Regions from separate parts of the Shouchella phoenicis genome, predicted to be linked through region 3. Evidence: riboswitches for the same ligand, from Rfam matches in the RefSeq annotation. Region 3 holds a riboswitch; each other region holds the start of a gene.
The links. Region 3 has a riboswitch for thiamine pyrophosphate ahead of tenA (thiaminase II). Riboswitches for the same ligand answer to the same signal wherever they lie in the genome.

Region 1: it holds a riboswitch for thiamine pyrophosphate, as region 3 does, so the genes downstream of both, ABC361_RS09325 (3-oxoacyl-ACP reductase) here and tenA (thiaminase II) in region 3, are expected to answer to the same signal.
Region 2: it holds a riboswitch for thiamine pyrophosphate, as region 3 does, so the genes downstream of both, thiD (bifunctional hydroxymethylpyrimidine kinase/phosphomethylpyrimidine kinase) here and tenA (thiaminase II) in region 3, are expected to answer to the same signal.

What each region holds. Positions count from the first base shown of each region.
Region 1 is NZ_JBDFMQ010000001.1:1,715,070-1,720,837, forward strand. Features, by position in the region: gene ABC361_RS09305 (MFS transporter) at 1-85, opposite strand, end outside; gene ABC361_RS09310 (RDD family protein) at 241-813, opposite strand; gene ABC361_RS09315 (ABC-F family ATP-binding cassette domain-containing protein) at 983-2,536, shown strand; gene ABC361_RS09320 (GNAT family N-acetyltransferase) at 2,576-3,064, opposite strand; TPP riboswitch at 3,201-3,315, shown strand; gene ABC361_RS09325 (3-oxoacyl-ACP reductase) at 3,471-4,223, shown strand; gene ABC361_RS09330 (LLM class flavin-dependent oxidoreductase) at 4,243-5,550, shown strand; gene ABC361_RS09335 (GNAT family protein) at 5,616-5,768, shown strand, end outside.
Region 2 is NZ_JBDFMQ010000001.1:1,404,178-1,409,945, forward strand. Features, by position in the region: gene ABC361_RS07645 (BCCT family transporter) at 1-1,679, opposite strand, end outside; gene ABC361_RS07650 (BclA C-terminal domain-containing protein) at 1,998-3,386, shown strand; gene thiD (bifunctional hydroxymethylpyrimidine kinase/phosphomethylpyrimidine kinase) at 3,447-4,265, opposite strand; TPP riboswitch at 4,335-4,434, opposite strand; gene ABC361_RS07660 (HU family DNA-binding protein) at 4,458-4,733, opposite strand; gene pssA (CDP-diacylglycerol--serine O-phosphatidyltransferase) at 4,956-5,501, opposite strand; gene ABC361_RS07670 (phosphatidylserine decarboxylase) at 5,595-5,768, shown strand, end outside.
Region 3 is NZ_JBDFMQ010000001.1:3,110,407-3,116,174, reverse strand. Features, by position in the region: gene ABC361_RS16685 (3-hydroxyacyl-CoA dehydrogenase family protein) at 1-694, shown strand, start outside; gene ABC361_RS16680 (thiolase family protein) at 681-1,886, shown strand; gene ABC361_RS16675 (SDR family NAD(P)-dependent oxidoreductase) at 1,997-2,776, shown strand; TPP riboswitch at 2,857-2,959, shown strand; gene tenA (thiaminase II) at 3,033-3,704, shown strand; gene ABC361_RS16665 (acyltransferase family protein) at 3,728-4,783, opposite strand; gene ABC361_RS16660 (AraC family transcriptional regulator) at 4,970-5,768, opposite strand, start outside.

The DNA of each region.
Region 1 (5,768 bases), 1.4 Mb from region 3:
TTAATGGCAAAATACCACCAACAATTAACTCAACTAGACCAACAATAAATGTTAACGTTGTTAATAAGTAAATTCTTTTGTCCAAAAAACCATTCCTCCTCAAAAAAAACAGGACCTCCCCATCGATCGGGAGGCCCTGCATTCAAGCAAACATTTGCCAATTCGCTAACATAACGCCCATAGTTATGTCGCCTTTATCATTGAATAAGTTAGCATGGGTTGGAGGAACTGTCAACTTGACTAGATCTTCTCTCGATAAACCATTTCTGTTTCGTTGGGTGTATCTCTTGTGACGTAGGTACCGGCAATTAAATCGTGAAGTGAACGCCTAGATTTTGAGACACCAACCATAAACGCACTAACAAGCAATAATGCGAAAGATAAGAGTAAGCCTGCCGTTAAGAGCGTTACGTCAGCATTTGATAGGGTTGCTTCTGTAAAGTCCTCCGTCTGAAAAGAGAAAACGGCCCAAATTCTCGTATCTAAAGTAAGAGCAAGATAAATGACTGGTAGAAAAATTGGAAGAACATAAATGAGACCACCGACTACATTCCGCTTAATCATTGTCCAAAGGCGCACGTTGCTGCCATCCATATGAATGATTCGAATAGTAAACGCACGTTTTCCAATTGTATAACCGTACCAGACGATTGGCACTACGAGTAAATAAAGAAATTGAATGATTTCAGTTATGCCGTTTTGCCAAGACGTGATGAACATAAAACCAAGTAACCACGCAATTAGGTTAATAAAGAGTCCATCCAAGATCAAGGCACCTAATCGTACCCAAAAGCCAGCTGGGTTATTTTCCATATGAAATTCCTCCTTTTAGAAAAATATACCATAATTCCTTTTATTCTGTATAAAGTGGCAAAAGAAGAGTCGAGTAGTTGACTCAAAACTTACACTGTCCTCGTAAATGTGGTACAATCTTTAATTGGATCATAAAACGAACTTGTTACAATAAAAGGGTTGATAATAGATGAGTATATTAACGGTAAAAGACTTAAGTCACGGCTTCGGTGACCGTGCGATTTTTCAAGATGTGTCGTTCCGTTTGTTGAAAGGAGAACACATTGGATTAATCGGTGCAAATGGTGAAGGTAAATCAACGTTCATGAATATTATTACTGGGAAACTTATGCCTGATGAAGGAAAAGTAGAATGGTCAAAGAAGGTTCGTGTCGGTTACCTTGATCAGCACACAGTTCTTGAGCGAGGTATGACGATGCGTGATGTGTTAAAAGGAGCTTTTCAGTATCTTTACGACATGGAAGCGGAAATGAATCAAATGTACGACAAAATGGGTGACGTCACGCCTGAAGAATTGGAACGTCTTCTTGAAGACGTGGGCGTCATTCAAGATACCTTGACCAATAATGATTTTTATACGATTGATGCAAAAGTAGAAGAAGTGGCCCGCGGACTAGGTCTAGACGATGTTGGTTTAGAAAAGGATGTGGAAGACTTAAGTGGTGGACAACGAACGAAAGTGTTGCTCGCAAAGCTCTTATTAGAGAAACCAGACATTTTGCTATTAGATGAGCCGACAAACTATTTAGATGAACAGCATATTGAATGGCTCAAACGTTATTTACAAGAATATGAAAATGCCTTTATTTTAATTTCGCATGACATTCCGTTTCTTAATAGCGTTATTAATATTATTTACCACATGGAAAATCAAGAGCTTAATCGCTATGTTGGGGACTATGATCATTTTCTAGACGTACATGAAATGAAAAAGCAGCAATTAGAGGCGGCTTACAAGCGTCAGCAACAAGAAATGGCACAGTTAAAAGACTTTGTTGCTCGTAACAAAGCGCGTGTCTCAACGCGAAACATGGCGATGTCGAGACAGAAAAAACTAGATAAAATGGATGTTATTGAACTGGCAAAAGACAAGCCAAAGCCAGAGTTTAACTTTAAAGAAGCACGGTCAACAAGCAAGCTTATTTTTGAAACAAAGGAGCTTGTAATTGGCTATGATGAACCTTTATCCAGGCCATTAGACTTACGAATGGAGCGAGGGCAAAAAATTGCTTTAGTTGGCGCAAATGGAATTGGAAAAACAACGCTTTTAAAAAGTTTATTAGGCATTCAAACACCGATTTCTGGCTCTGTTGAACGTGGGGATTATCAAGAAATTGGGTATTTTGAACAAGAAGCGAAAGTTTCCAATAATACGTGTATTGAAGAGATTTGGCAAGAGTTCCCTTCTCTTGGCCAAGGAGAAGTTCGCTCAGCGCTAGCAAAGTGTGGATTAACAACGAAACACATCGAAAGCAAGATGGTTGTGTTGAGCGGGGGAGAAAAATCAAAGGTTCGCTTATGTAAGCTAATCAATCGCGAGTCAAATATCTTGGTTCTTGATGAGCCTACGAATCACCTTGATGTGGATGCGAAGGAAGAATTAAAGCGTGCATTGCGAGCATATAAAGGCAGTATTCTGCTCATTTCTCACGAACCAGAATTTTATCAAGATATTGTCACAGAAACGTGGAACTGTGAAAATTGGACAACAAAACTTGTATAAAGAATAAAGCTAAGACCGGCTGAGGTCTTAGCTTTTCTTTTACTCGAAAATGAGTTGGTAAAACGCTAAGTCAAGCCAGCGATCAAACTTATAGCCAACTTTTTCAATCGTTCCATTGTGTGTAAAGCCAAATTTTTTATGCAATCCGATGCTCTGTTCGTTCGTGGCATCAATCCCTGCGATCATCGTTTTATAGCCATCTTGTTTGGCTAACGCAATCATTTCGGTTAGCAGTTGAGTAGCAATTCCTTTTTTTCGTTGATTGGGATCTACATAAATGGAATGTTCAATACTGTATTGATAAGCAGGCCACGCTCGGAACGAACCATATGTCGCGAACCCAATGACGTGATTGTCTTCTTCAAAAACGAGAATAGGAAACTTGTCTTCGATCTTTTGGTTATACCACGTTTCACGCATCTCGAGTGTATGAGGCTCGTACGAATAAACGGAGGTTGTATGTAGAATCGCATGGTTGTAAATGGTAAGAATCTCTTGTAAGTCTTCTTTCGTTGCTTTTCGTATCATGTTGTCAGAAACACCTCGTTATTCTGTTTTTTTACTCATTATAACGGTCGAGTTGAAAAAAGAAAATAGGAAAACAAGAGCAGTCGAAAATTGACGTAAGGGATTATTAAAAATATAATGAATTTGAAAACAATATATGACTAACTAGGGGAGCCCAATGAGCTGGGCTGAGAGGAAAGCGCGATGAGACTTTTTGACTCTTTGGACCTGATCTGGGCAATACCAGCGTGGGAAAGTTATGATGAATCGTCTTCTTTCATTCATTGTGCCGGGGCTAAAACAGACTCGGCACTTTTTTGTTTAGTCTTGATTCTATTAGTGAGAAAAAAAGGTGAGGCAAATGTAAAGATTGGTAGTGTTGAGCGGTTGAGATGTGTATAAAACGAAAAGGATAGGAGCGAAAAAAATGACAAGAACCGTATTAGTAACAGGTGGCAGCAGAGGTTTAGGTGCAACAATTGTAAAAACGTTAGCCAATCAAGGGTATCAAGTTGTGGTCAATTACTATAAAAGCAAAGAAGCGGCAGAGAAACTAGTGTCTGAGATTGGACAAGACCAAAGTATCGCCATTCAAGCAAATGTGACAAACCGAGAAGAAGTAGACACCATGATGGCGCAAGCAACCAATTATTTCGGTCAGATTGATGTAGTGGTAAACAATGCGCTAGTCGATTTTAAATTTGATCCTTCTCAACAAAAGTCTTTTATTAACCTTTCTTGGGACGATTATCAGAAACAAGTCGATGGCACATTAAAGGCAGCGTTTCATGTTGTTCAAAGTGTGCTTCCTCAATTTTTAGAACGCAAACAGGGTTCAATTATTAGTATTGGAACGAACCTTTTTCAAAACCCTGTCGTCCCCTACCATGAATATACAACGGCAAAGGCAGGGTTGATCGGCTTTACGCGCAATCTCGCCTCAGAATTAGGTGTACACGGAATTAACGCAAATGTCGTTTCAGGAGGGCTTTTAAAAACGACTGATGCAAGCGCCGTGACATCGCAAGAGGTGTTTGATTTAATCGCGCAATCCACACCATTAAAGAAGGTAACAACGACTCAAGATGTTGCGAATATGGTCGCTTATCTAGCTTCAGAAAACGCAAGTGGAATAACCGGACAAACGATTACGGTAGATGGTGGTCTCACGATGAACTAAAACAATGGAGGGGAAGGGAATGCATACGTTCGAAAACCAGATGCATCTCGGTGTCTTACTTTATGGCTGTGGACATCATCAAGCAGCGTGGCTTATGCCCGATTCTTACATAGAGGACATTGGGAATATCTCTTACTATCAGACTCTAGCACGATTGGCGGAAAAAGGATGTTTTGATGCGATCTTTTTTGCTGACAATCAAGCGTTTCGAGGAGCCGAGCCAACAGATATGCCAGCTTTTTGGTTTGACCCGATTGTGAAATTAACGGCTATTTCTCAAGTCACGAACTATGTTGGGCTCGTATCCACGGTTTCAAGCACATTTGCAAATCCATTCACAGTATCAAGACAACTGCTAAGTTTAGATCATATTTCTAACGGTCGTGTAGGTTGGAACCTTGTTACTTCAATGACAGATGGTGAAGCGTTTAATCACAGTATGGAGGCGTTACCAGCTCGAGGAGACCGTTACAAGAAAGCGGATGAATTTGCTGCGTTGATGGACAAATTATTTCTTTCATGGGACGCAGATACGTTTCAGCCAAGTCGTGAAGAACACACATTGATTGACCCAACGAATATACAAGCCATTAATCACAACGATGATTTCTTTAAGGTGAAGGGTCCTTCTACTACACCAAGTAGCCCACAAGTAAAGCCCGTTTCAATGCAGGCAGGTGCATCACCGCAAGGGATTGCATTAGCTGCAAAATATGCGGATGCTGTCTATTCAGTTTCGTGGAATTTCAAGCAAGCGAAAGAGTATCGGGAAAAATTAACGAACCAATTAATCCAACATGAACGTGAAGCGAAGCAAATTAAGGTGTTTCCCGGGCTCGTCACGTATGTAGGCCAGACTTATGAAGAAGCGCTTGAAAAAAAGCGAGTGTTAGATAAGCAATTACCGATTGAGGACGCGTTGAAACAGCTGAGTATGTTTGTAAGACAAGATTGTTTTCAATGGGAACTGGATGAAAAAGTCCCTACTTTGCCGCCTTTAGAAGAATTTGATGGACCCATTGGGCGTTACGAAACAATACTTGAAATGATACGTGATAAGAATCCGACGGTTCGAGAATTAGTAGGGTATCTGAATGCGGGTGGGGGGCATTTTACATTAATTGGCACTCCGAAAGATATTGTTGACCAAATGGAAAGGTGGTTTGATGCAGGCGTTGCAGATGGATTTAATTTAATGCCTCCTACTTTACCAGGTAGTTTGACGGATTTTGTTGAGTTCGTTGTTCCTGAGATGCAAAAAAGAGGCCTTTTTCGAATGGCTTATAGTGGAAAAACGTTTCGTGAACATTTAGGATTAACAAGATAGACCGATCTTCAGAATGAAGGGAAGCTTCTATCTACAGTTTGCTATGAGAAGAAAGAGGCAAGTAAATGGATATTCAAAAAGCAACAGATTTAGAGTATGCGGAGTTAGCTGACATTTGGTATCGTAGCTCCATCTACGCGCACCCATTTGTCGATCGATCATTTTGGAGAGGGAAAAAAGAAGAAATGAAAACGGCTTATCTTCCTTTTTTGGAAACT
Region 2 (5,768 bases), 1.7 Mb from region 3:
TCTTCTTTAGGTGGTTTATTTGTTTTGTATGTCTTCTTTTTCGCTTTTTTTTCATTTAATTTCTTTGGACGTTCTTCACTTTTTTTCTTTTTTCGTTCTTCTTTTAATCGTCTTTTTTCCGCTCGTTCTTGTTTACTTTTAAATTGGCGTAGCTCAGCAATTTCTCTTAATAAGCGTCTCTGATTGACTTCTTTTTTTAAATGTTCATGGCGCAATGCTTTAAATAAGGAAACGACCATTAGCAACATAATAATAGAAAATGGAAATGCGACGACAATCATTGTATTTTGCAACCCTTGTAAACCGCCACTATATAACAAAACTGCTGCGGTTGTTGACATCAGAATGCCCCACAGAATTTTTATTTTCGTTGGCGGATTAAGGGAACCATTAGTCGATTGGCTACCTAAAACATGTGTAGCCGAATCGGCAGAAGTAATAAAAAAGACAGCGATTAAGAAGATCGTTATATAGGAAGAAATGGTACTAAACGGCATGGTTTCCAATACTCCGAAGAGAGCTTCTTCCTCTGCTAAGGATGAAATCGCAGCTAACCCTTGTGATTCAATTGAGATTGCTGTGCCGCCTAAAAATGAGAACCAGATAAACCCTACGATAGGAGGAACAAGTAATACACCAATAACAAACTCTCTTAACGTTCGCCCTCGTGATACACGAGCAATAAATGTTCCGACATATGGAGACCAAGCCATCCACCATGCCCAATAGAAAAGTGTCCATGCGTTAATCCATTCACGATGCTCAGAGCTATTTGGTGCAATATTAAAACTTAACTCAGGTAATGATTGTATGTATTGTCCGAGTGTATTTGTAAACAAATTAAGTGAGTATAGAGAAGCGCCGAAAATCATGAAGAACAATAACATGAGCATAACTAAGACCATATTCATGCTACTCAATACTCGAATTCCTTTATCTAAACCGGTACTCGCGGAAAGTAAAAACAATACAGTGATAACGATAATAATGACGAGCTGTAATCCAAAACTGTTTGGGAATTCTGTTAAAAAAGAAATTCCACCGTTCATTTGTGCCGCACCAAATCCTAACGTTGTTGCAATTCCTGATAAAGTTGCAACAATGGCAATAACATCAATCATTTGTCCCCAGAATCCTTTAGGGTTAATGAGTGGAGAAAGAGTGGCACTTATTAAGCCTGGCATATCCTTGCGAAAGTTAAAATAAGCGAGGCAGATCGCTACAATGGCATAAATTGCCCAACCATGAAAACCCCAATGCAAGAAGACATATTTTAACGATTCTAACGCCGCTTGACCTGTATTCTCATCTGCTGTAGGTGCTTCAATTGCGTAATGGGCAATTGGCTCAGCTGCACCGAAAAACAAAAGTCCAACTCCGAGACCGGCACTAAACAAAAAGGCGAACCACGTTAAATAGCCGTACTCAGGTCGATCATCTTCTTTTCCTAAGCGCAGTTTTCCAAAAGGACTTACAACAAAAAACAAACAGACTAATAAAAAGATCGTAACGACAATCAAATAATACCAGCCAAAAACATCGGCGATAAAATTTCGGACGGTTGCGGTTACAGATTCTAGCTGAGAAGGAAAAATAATACCAATTGCAACAAAGATGATTAAAATTCCCAGTGTCCAATAAAAAACATTTGTCAGTTTACCGACAGGTTTATTCTCCAATGAAATGTCTCCTTACCTAAATATGTATTAAATGGGCATAAGCAGATTATAAAGATCAATTGCTTGTATGTCTATTTTTTAAAGAGAATCTAGACAAAAAAATGAAAAGACGTATTATTTTGTGAATGTTGTATGGATTTTTTGTGGTAAGAACGTAAAAAAATGTTGGGTTCTGCTTATAGTAAATCCATACACGAAGAAAATTGGGTCTTTTATCTCAGTACATGCATGTCGACCACACAATCAAAGTATGTGCACGCAGCATACGATTTATAAGCTGTTCATATACAGCAATAAAATAGGAGGAGCTATAAATATATGGATTATTTTAATTGTGATAACATTCAACGTTTTTCGAGAACTCCTCGTAATGGAGGAGGTTTTCTCCCTGGATCAGGCCCAACAGGACCGACCGGCCCGGTAGGCCCAACAGGACCTCCTGGTGGAGGAACTGGGATAACGGCAATAACAGGTCCAACGGGTCCAACAGGACCGACTGGTCCAACGGGAGCGCCTGGTATCACTGGGGTAACAGGTATCGGATTAGATAATATTATTCCATTTAATGAACTTGTGCGACCTAGTTTAGTAGCAGGTCAGTTCACCTCATTTAACGGAAGCGTCTATCAAGTGCTAGTGAACGCACCTGCAGGTGTTCCAGGAACATCACCTGAATATGAACTCATTATTGGTGATGGGGGAGCAACTGGGATTACAGGCATTACAGGTCCCATAGGTCCAACAGGCCCAACGGGATTAGATGGAGTCACAGGCCCAACAGGTCCAGTAGGTCCAACGGGATTAGATGGAGTCACAGGTCCAACAGGTCCAACAGGTCCAATCGGTCCAACGGGATTAGATGGAGTCACAGGTCCAACAGGTCCAATCGGTCCAACGGGATTAGATGGAGTCACAGGTCCCGTAGGTCCAACAGGCCCAACCGGATTAGATGGAATAACAGGTCCCATAGGTCCAACAGGCCCGACCGGATTAGATGGAATAACAGGTCCCATAGGTCCAACAGGCCCGACCGGATTAGATGGGATTACAGGCCCAACCGGTCCAATCGGTCCGACTGGTGTAACGGGACTAGGCCTGGATGGTGTGACCGTTTTTGATCCAGCAACTGCTCCAGCATTGACGGCGGGACAGTTAGTGTCATTTGAAGGTTCTGTTTACCGCGTCTTAGTGGATGCTCCAACAGGAACACCAGGTGCATCAGCTGACTTTGAATTAGTCCTTCCTGGCCTTGGAGTCACGGGTCCAACAGGCCCAGCAGGTCCAACAGGTCCGGCAAGCCCTACAGGTGAAGCGCTAACGTCTACGTATGCATTCGGTACGAATGGCGGATCAACAATTGCAGTTATTCTTGGAGGTACGACGGTTCCGGTTCCTGATAATCAGCTAGCCGCAGGAATTACGGCAACAGGAGATGGATTTACAATTGACACAGCAGGAACGTATAGTATTTCTTATAATGTAAATCTTACAGCTGGACTGTTGTTAGGATTACGACTTACTGTTAACGGAACACCACTTGCTTCTTCGGAAGTATCTCCGGGTGTGGCTGTTACGAATATACCAGGGAATGTTGTAGCAGATTTAGCAGCTGGTGATTTAATTGAGCTTGAGTTATTTGGATTGTTAGGTGCCGCTGTTTTAGTGGATGGCCAAGGTGCAGCATTAAGAATTGTACGAATCGCATAATGGTAGAAAAAAGGCTTACCGAATAAGTGGTAGGCTTTTTTCTACTTATTAAAGGTGGTTTTAAAGGGGAGTTGTATTGGAGTGGAGGCGGTGTGCCCAATGGTTTGTCGGGCCATATCCGTGTCCTATATTTAACGAATAGGCAATGGCAGAAGATGTATAGTGCTTTGCTTTCTGAACAGCTTTAAAAACAGAAGTCTCTTTTGCTAATTCTGCGCTAATGGCGGCAGAAAACGTACATCCTGTTCCATGTGTGTGCTTTGTATCCGTTCGTGGTGCGTCAAGAGTATGATAGCCATCGCTCGCGCTATAGAATACATCTATGGCATCTCCTTGGAGGCTCCCCCCTTTGACAACCGTGCAAGTAGCGCCAAGTTCATGAACAATTCGTTTGGCTGCTTTCTTCATATCGTCAATGGATGCTATCTTGAATTCAACTAAATCTTCTGCTTCCGCAATATTTGGTGTAACGATGGTGGCTAGAGGAACTAGCGTATCTCGCAAAAACGAACGTACATCTTTTTCAAGTAGGGAATCGCCATTCTTAGCCATCATAACTGGATCGCAAATGTATGGAACGTTCGTAAGCTTAGCCAGTTTATTACTTAAAAGCGTCATCATGTCTTTTTGCGCAATCATGCCTGTCTTAATGGCGTGAGGACAAATATCCTCCAGCACTGCATCTAACTGCATTTCAATCATCTCAATTGGAAGGTGATGAATGCCTCTAACACCAGTTGTGTTTTGTGCCACAATCGATGTCAAGACAGACATGCCGTAAACCTCTAGTTCTTGAAACGTCTTAATGTCAGCTTGAATTCCCGCTCCACCTGTTGGGTCTGTACCGGCTATTGTCAGTGCACGACGTACTGATTCCATTATATATTCCATCCTTTCAAAACAAAAAAACGACCGCATAGAAAGAGGCGGCCGTTTTTTTGAGCAATAGTCATTGCTTTCCCACTTCCCTACGCTAGTTTTACCTAGATCAGGTTGAAGAGTTAAAGGTTTCCCTTTTCTCAGCATTCATGCACCCCTAGTGGAATTTATTTTATACAGTTTGTGCGAATCTTATGAGTTGACTGCGTCTTTTAATTGCTTACCAGGCTTGAACGCAGGGTTTTTAGTTGCTGGAATTTCGATTTCTTCTCCTGTTTGCGGGTTGCGTCCTTTTCTTGCTGAACGTTCTCTAACTTCGAAGCTACCAAATCCAACAAGTTGAACTTTCCCTCCGTTTACTAGAGAATCCGTAATACCTTCAAATACAGCGTCAACTGCTTTTGACGCGTCCTTTTTAGAAATTTCTGCTTGCTCGGAAACTGCATTAATCAGATCTGTTTTGTTCATCTGTAAAAACTCCTTTTCTTTACATAGAATAACGTATTATTCTTTTACACGAGAATAATATGTATACTTGAAATCCGCTTTTAAAGCGGGCAGACGTTACTGCCTGCCCTTAATTTACTCATGAATCCTGCTACTGTCAAGCTAAAAGCAGTAATTTTAGCCAGTTAAGCAATAAAAATAGACTTATGAATCAATTTTTGGCGATTCATGTTGAATGAAGCGTTACACTTTCTTTACCCTAATGTTGCTAATCATTAAACCAGATAAACAAATCATAAAAATAACAAAAAATGTTTCGGGTAATTGGTCATTAAAGAGTGTTGAAAAAGCTAGGATACATCCTGCGCCAGTAATCGGTAATCCAATAAATTCATTGGGAGAATCTGTAATGTTAAAGCGTGCAAGTCTTAAAGCACCACATAAAATAAATAGAACAACGGCAAGTCCACCTACAAAGCTCAATGGCATTAATGTGGCTTGCTGAACGAGTAGAGCAGGGGCTACACCAAATGACACGAGATCACTTAAGGAATCAAGTTGTTTTCCGAGTTCTGATTCAATTTTTAATCGTCTAGCTACCATTCCATCAAAGCGATCAAATAAAGCCGCGAGAGCGATAAATAAAAATCCGTACCAAATACTTCCTTGTAAAATAAACATAATTGCGGTTATCCCAAGGCCTAAATTAATTAGCGTTAATCCATTCGCAATTTGACCTTTAATTTTTTTGCGAGTCGAGACTAATTGATTTAATAAGAACACGTACATTTCACCTCTTTTCGAGTTTATTTACGTGCTATAATACCAAAGTATACCATAAAAAAGCGGGCAATGATGCAAAAAAGCGTTAAAGGTGATGAGATGAAAAGGAAATTTTTTCAAATGAGTATAGAACTAACAAATCGTCAGTGGAGTTCCAATCTGTTAAAACAATTTACGAAATCAAAGCTCAGTAAACCGTTTATACCAATGTTTATTAAAACATATAAGATTAAGCATGAAGAAGCAATTTTGCCATATAAAGAACATGGGAGT
Region 3 (5,768 bases):
GCGAGGGAAGGTATCAAAAGAAGATGCACAGCGATTAATTCGGCGTGTTACGTATACGATTTCGTTAGAAGAAGCATGCAGGAATGCCGACCTCGTGATTGAAGCCGTTCTTGAAGATATCGCATTAAAAATAAAGCTCTTCCAACAATTTGATCGATTTTGCAAACAAGAAGCGATTCTTGCAACAAATACATCAACCATGAGTCCAACAGAAATTGCCGCACAAACCGAGCGTCCAGAAAAATGCATTGCGATGCACTTCTTTAATCCTGCTCACAAAATGAAGCTTGTGGAAATTATACGAGGGCTGGATACGTCAGACGAGACGTTTGCGCAAGTGAAACAAGTGGCAGAAGGCCTGAACAAAGAGACAGTGGAGGTGAACGAGTTTCCAGGTTTTGTGACAAGTCGAATGAATGGACTAATCGGTAATGAAGCAATGAATCTTGTCATGGAAGGTGTTGCGTCTGTAGAAGATGTGGATAAAGCGATGAAATTCGGTTTAAATCACCCAATGGGACCATTAGAATTAGCCGATCTAGTCGGGCTTGATACACGCTTGCGAAATATGACTTATTTATATGAAACACTCGGGGAAACGTATCGTCCGTGTCCCCTCCTCGTCAAGTACGTTAAAGCAGGAAGGCTTGGCCGAAAGTCTGGAAGGGGGTTTTATACGTATGACGAAAGGTAATGACGTTTACATTGTGGAAGCTGTTCGAACCCCTATTGGGAAAATAGGCGGCTCGCTAGCCCAACATTACGATGATCAATTGCTTGCCCACACGCTTGAGTCGCTTGTCAAAAGAGTGGATGGAAAGTTAGATGCCATCGACGAAATCATTGTCGGTCAAGGAAAACAAAGTACTGATTCGCCGAATATAGCAAGGATAGGGCTGTTAAAAGCAGGTTGGTCTGAAGCGATTCCAGCTTACACAATTCACAGGCAATGTGGTTCAGGGCTTCAAGCAGTAAATAGTGGGGCCCAGCAAATTATGAGTCAGCTTGCAGATGTTGTTGTTGCTGGTGGGGTTGAAAGTATGAGTACGGCTCCATACTATCTGCGTGGTGCTCGTTTCGGGTTAGGGGCAGGCAATGGCGTATTGCTAGATCCGAACACGGAGAGTCAGCCACGGTCACAGCCAAAAGAGCAGTACGGTGAATTTACGATGGGCTTTACTGCAGAAACCTTAGCAGAAAAGTATGGGATTAGCCGCGAAGATCAGGATCTGTTTGCGTATTCTAGTCAAAAAAAAGCAGCCCGTGCGATTGAGGCAGAACGGTTTCAGTCTCAGATTACACCTGTTGAAATAAAGCAAAAGAAGCACACACTGCTCTTTTCTGAAGATGAGCATCCACGCCTAGCGCCGATTGAGAAATTGGCAACCTTACAGCCTGTCTTCAAAAAAGGTGGCACAGTGACGGCGGGCAATAGCTCAGGTCGGAACGATGGAGCTGCTGCGATTTTATTAACATCACAAAAGGGATTAACGCAATTATCAGCCAAACCAAGAGCAAAAATTATCGCACAAGCAGCGGCAGGGGTCTCTCCAAAAGAGATGGGACTGGGTCCTGTTCCAGCAACAGCTAAAGCCTTAAAGCAGGTGGGTTTAACGTTTAAAAACTTAGATGTAATTGAATTGAATGAAGCATTTTCTGCGCAAGCCCTTGCGGTTTTACATGAGTGGGGAATGAAAATGGATGATGAGCGTTTAAATCCAAACGGCGGAGCGATTGCATTAGGTCATCCAATTGGAGCTTCGGGGGCAATTTTATTAACAAAAGCTCTGCATGAATTAGTGAGAAGACAAGGAACGTATGCCCTCATCTCACTCTGTATCGCGGGAGGGCTTGGAATAAGCACCATTATTGAGAGAGTTTCCTAATCATTAGGGACTCTCTTTTGTTATGAGCTTACCAGATGAAGTTCATTCGTTTAAGAAGAAGCTGAAACGGTTATTAGAGAACAAAAGATGAATCGAGGAGTGACGACAGAATGGTTTTTGCAAATGACGTGTTACAGGACAAACATATCTTGGTAACAGGAGCTACTGGTGGTATTGGTGCAGCAACGGCTAAAACACTGACTAAACTAGGCGCTAACGTAACGGTTACTGGTCGAAACGAAGAGAAATTAAACGCACTACAAAAAGAATATCAAGACATCTTGATCGTTCCAGCAGATTTAAATGTAGAAGATGAGCGTAACCAACTCGTTGAAAAAGCCATCAAGAAACATGGTCCGATTTTTGGACTGGTGAACTCAGCTGGGATGAGCGGTGGAGCGATTGTGGAAGAGTTGGACGAAGAGACGATGACAAGCATCATGCATACAAACTTTACCTCTCTTATTCTTTTAACCCAGAAAGTCTATCAATCGATGAAACAAGAGCAAGAAGGAGCGGTTGTGAATGTATCGTCGCTGTCTGGTTTAAGAGGAACCTATGGAAATTCTGCTTATGCAGGTAGTAAATTTGCCTTAATTGGGTTTACGCAATCATTTGCGCTAGAAGCGATTGAAAATCAAGTACGCGTCAATGCTGTTTGTCCAGGTTTTGTTAATACAGAGATGGGCAAAGGTGCAATTGAGCGAAAAGCGAAGCAAAACGGCCGTTCTTATGAGGAACAATTAAATGAAGTTGAACAAAACTTGCCGTCTGGTCGAATTACAGAACCTGAAGAAGTAGCCAACACGATTATTTATCTCTTAACCGATGCAGCCAAAAATATCGTAGGGGAGTCTGTTAAAATTTCTGGCGGAAGCGTCATGCGCTAGGCTTGTTTTTTGCTAGGAGAACGATGGACGTCCTTCTTGCACAAAGTTTGTCGTTCATCTATGATAGTAGAAAGAGAATAAAAGACCACTAGGGGTGCCATTTTGGCTGAGAGAGGCAGTAGACCTTAACCCTTATCACCTGATCTAGTTTGAACTAGCGTAGGGAAGTGTATGCTAGCTCGTCCATCAATGACGTGAAGCCACTTTCCTAATCAAAGAAAGTGGTTTTTTAAATGAAGCTTAAAGGAGCGATTTTATGTCATTTACGCAACGAATTCGTCAACACGCGGATGCTGTATGGACGGCTAGCCATAACCATCCTTTCGTCCAAGGAATTGGTCACGGTACATTGCCGAAAGAAGCGTTTCAACATTGGTTGAAACAAGATTATAAGTATTTAATTGAGTATGCGAAAGTCATGGCGATGGGCACGGTGCTCGCCCCTGATCTAAAGACCATGTCCGGTTTTGCTGCCGCATTAGATGAAACGCTGAATACGGAAATGGAACTACACCGTTCATATGCTGAGCGACTGGGCGTTAGTCGCGAGGAGCTAGAAGCTACCGTTCCTGGACCTGTTACGTTAGCATATAGCAGTGCGATGCTAGCGGAAGCGCAAAAAGGATCGTTAGCAGAACTGATTGCTTCCATTTTACCTTGTGCGTGGAATTATTACGAAATTGGCCTTGAGTTGGCAAAAATTCCAGGCGCCTTAGATCATGAATATTACGGAGAATGGGTACGCATGTATTCTTCAGATGAATTTGGTCAAATTGCAGACTGGCTTATTGAGACACTAGATGCCCTTGCTGATTCTAAGTCAGAAGAAGAGCTTAATCGCTTAGAAGCAATCTTTATGAATACGAGCCGTTATGAATATATGTTTTGGGATATGGCGTATAAACAAGAGAGTTGGCCCGTTGAATAAGGAGATAAAAAACCGTCCCTACATTATGGGACGGCTTTTTCGTGTAGAGAGATACGTGGCGATGTTCGTTTCGCTTTGGCTTCTTTTGGCTGTTTTTTTCCTAGGAACCACGGGTGTTTATTGAAGAAATAAATAAACGGAATTGTCAAAGCAAGCGTTAAGCCTGTAAATAATAACGTCCAAGGAAGAGTATTCGCGGTGTCGAGATTGACACCGAGTCCATAATGCATAGCGGCTCGAACTGTATTCAGAATAGGCATATGCACAAGCAAGATGACAATTGAATTTGATCCTAAGAATAATAGGCCTTTTGAGTGCTGTACCTTTTGGATAAACAATAGAAATGCAATCATTCCTAGTAGTGCAGCTGGGTAAAACACGTATGGTTCACCAAGTATATTCCCGCGCATATCAATTCGCTCATTAACAGATTGAATGAGGTACATAAGCGTGAACAGGGCAGTGGATAGTGGGATTACCACTTTCCAAGAAAAAGTTTTCCACAAATGTTTTGTTAAAAAACCAAGTCCGTAGAAGACAACTGCTGACAACGCAACGAACCCATTCCAAGGTAATGCAAAGGTAAAGAAAGTTGAAGCATAGCCCAAGCCTGCTGCGGTTAGTAGAAATAACCCAATCCATTTGCCACGACTTACGCGATAATAGAAAAAGAATAAAAGTTCGACTAAAAATAAACATGTTAGAAACCAAATGGCCGGATTGTAGGTTAATTGATAATTCTCAGGTGTTGAAAGAAAGATCCCTGCGAAAGGATTTAAAGGGTCTACATTTTCGCCAGGTGTAAACGACAAATGACGAAAGATGAGAAACCACGTGAGATAGGTCATGGCAGAGAAAAGAAAATAAGGTAACAACAGTCCCCTCGCCTTTTTCTTTATAAATGTCACTGGTGATTGGTTACTCGGTTTAAATACGGCCCCGGATAAATAAAAGAATAATGGCATGTGAAATGCGAACAAAAATGCTTTTAATTCGGGGTTCATCGGTGCGTGACTCATTACAACCAAGATGATCCCGAGCCCTTTTGCCGCATCGATCCAATGAATCCGTTTGTCCATTTTCGTACACCGCCTTTACGTCGTCTCTTGTGTTGTAAAAGCTAGTATACGTGAAAAAAGACTAGTGAGAAGGGATTCAAAGAACTTTACACAGACCTTTATGAACATGCGGTTAGTTCACCGCGCTTTGCCGTTATTTTTGAAGAGTATTACGAAAAAAGACACTCATTTGTTATCTTTGTAATCTTATTCTCCTCTTGTTTTCCGCAAATAAATTTGTGAGAAATCTCCTTTTTTCCGAAAAAAACTAGCACTTGATCCGGTATAGCGTTTAAATACTTTATGAAAATAATTCACGTCAAGGAAGCCGACTTCACACGAAATGTCTTTGATAGGGCGACTTGTATGAATTAACATTGCGCACGCTTTCCGAATGCGAAGTTCGCGAACAAATTCCATCGGCGTAGCGCCTGTTTGTTTCTTAAATAATCGTGTTAGGCTATAGCGTGACACCCCGATTTGTTCAGCAACATCATCTAACGAAATCTGCTTATGAAAATTTGATTCGATGTAAGCGAACGCTTGTTGATAATAATAAGAGTCGCCTTTTGGTGTGTTTGTGTGTAGTGTCCGAAAACATTCGAGTAAAAATTGATAGCCATGTGCTGCGGCTTGGTAAGGATCTCGAAGTCGATCGGCTTTCGTTTCATTGTAAATAGAAAAAAGCGATCGAATTAAATAGGAGTCTGGAGATAGCTCGACAATAGGTCCTGTTTCTTTCGTTAAGCGTGTTGAGATATCTTCTACAGTTGGTCCTTGTAAGGCAATATAAATAAACTCCCACGGTTCTGTCGCATCTTTTGGATAATAGTAGCGATGATTACCAGGAACGGAAATAATAAATGCTTCATGCTGATTAATCGTATAGGTTTGATTATTGATTTCTAATATGCCTTTTCCTGAAATTGTGTATTGGAAAATTAACGTGTTATGATCCACAAGCCTAGTCCGACCATCCCAATAGTAAGAGGGGTCTGTTCTTACT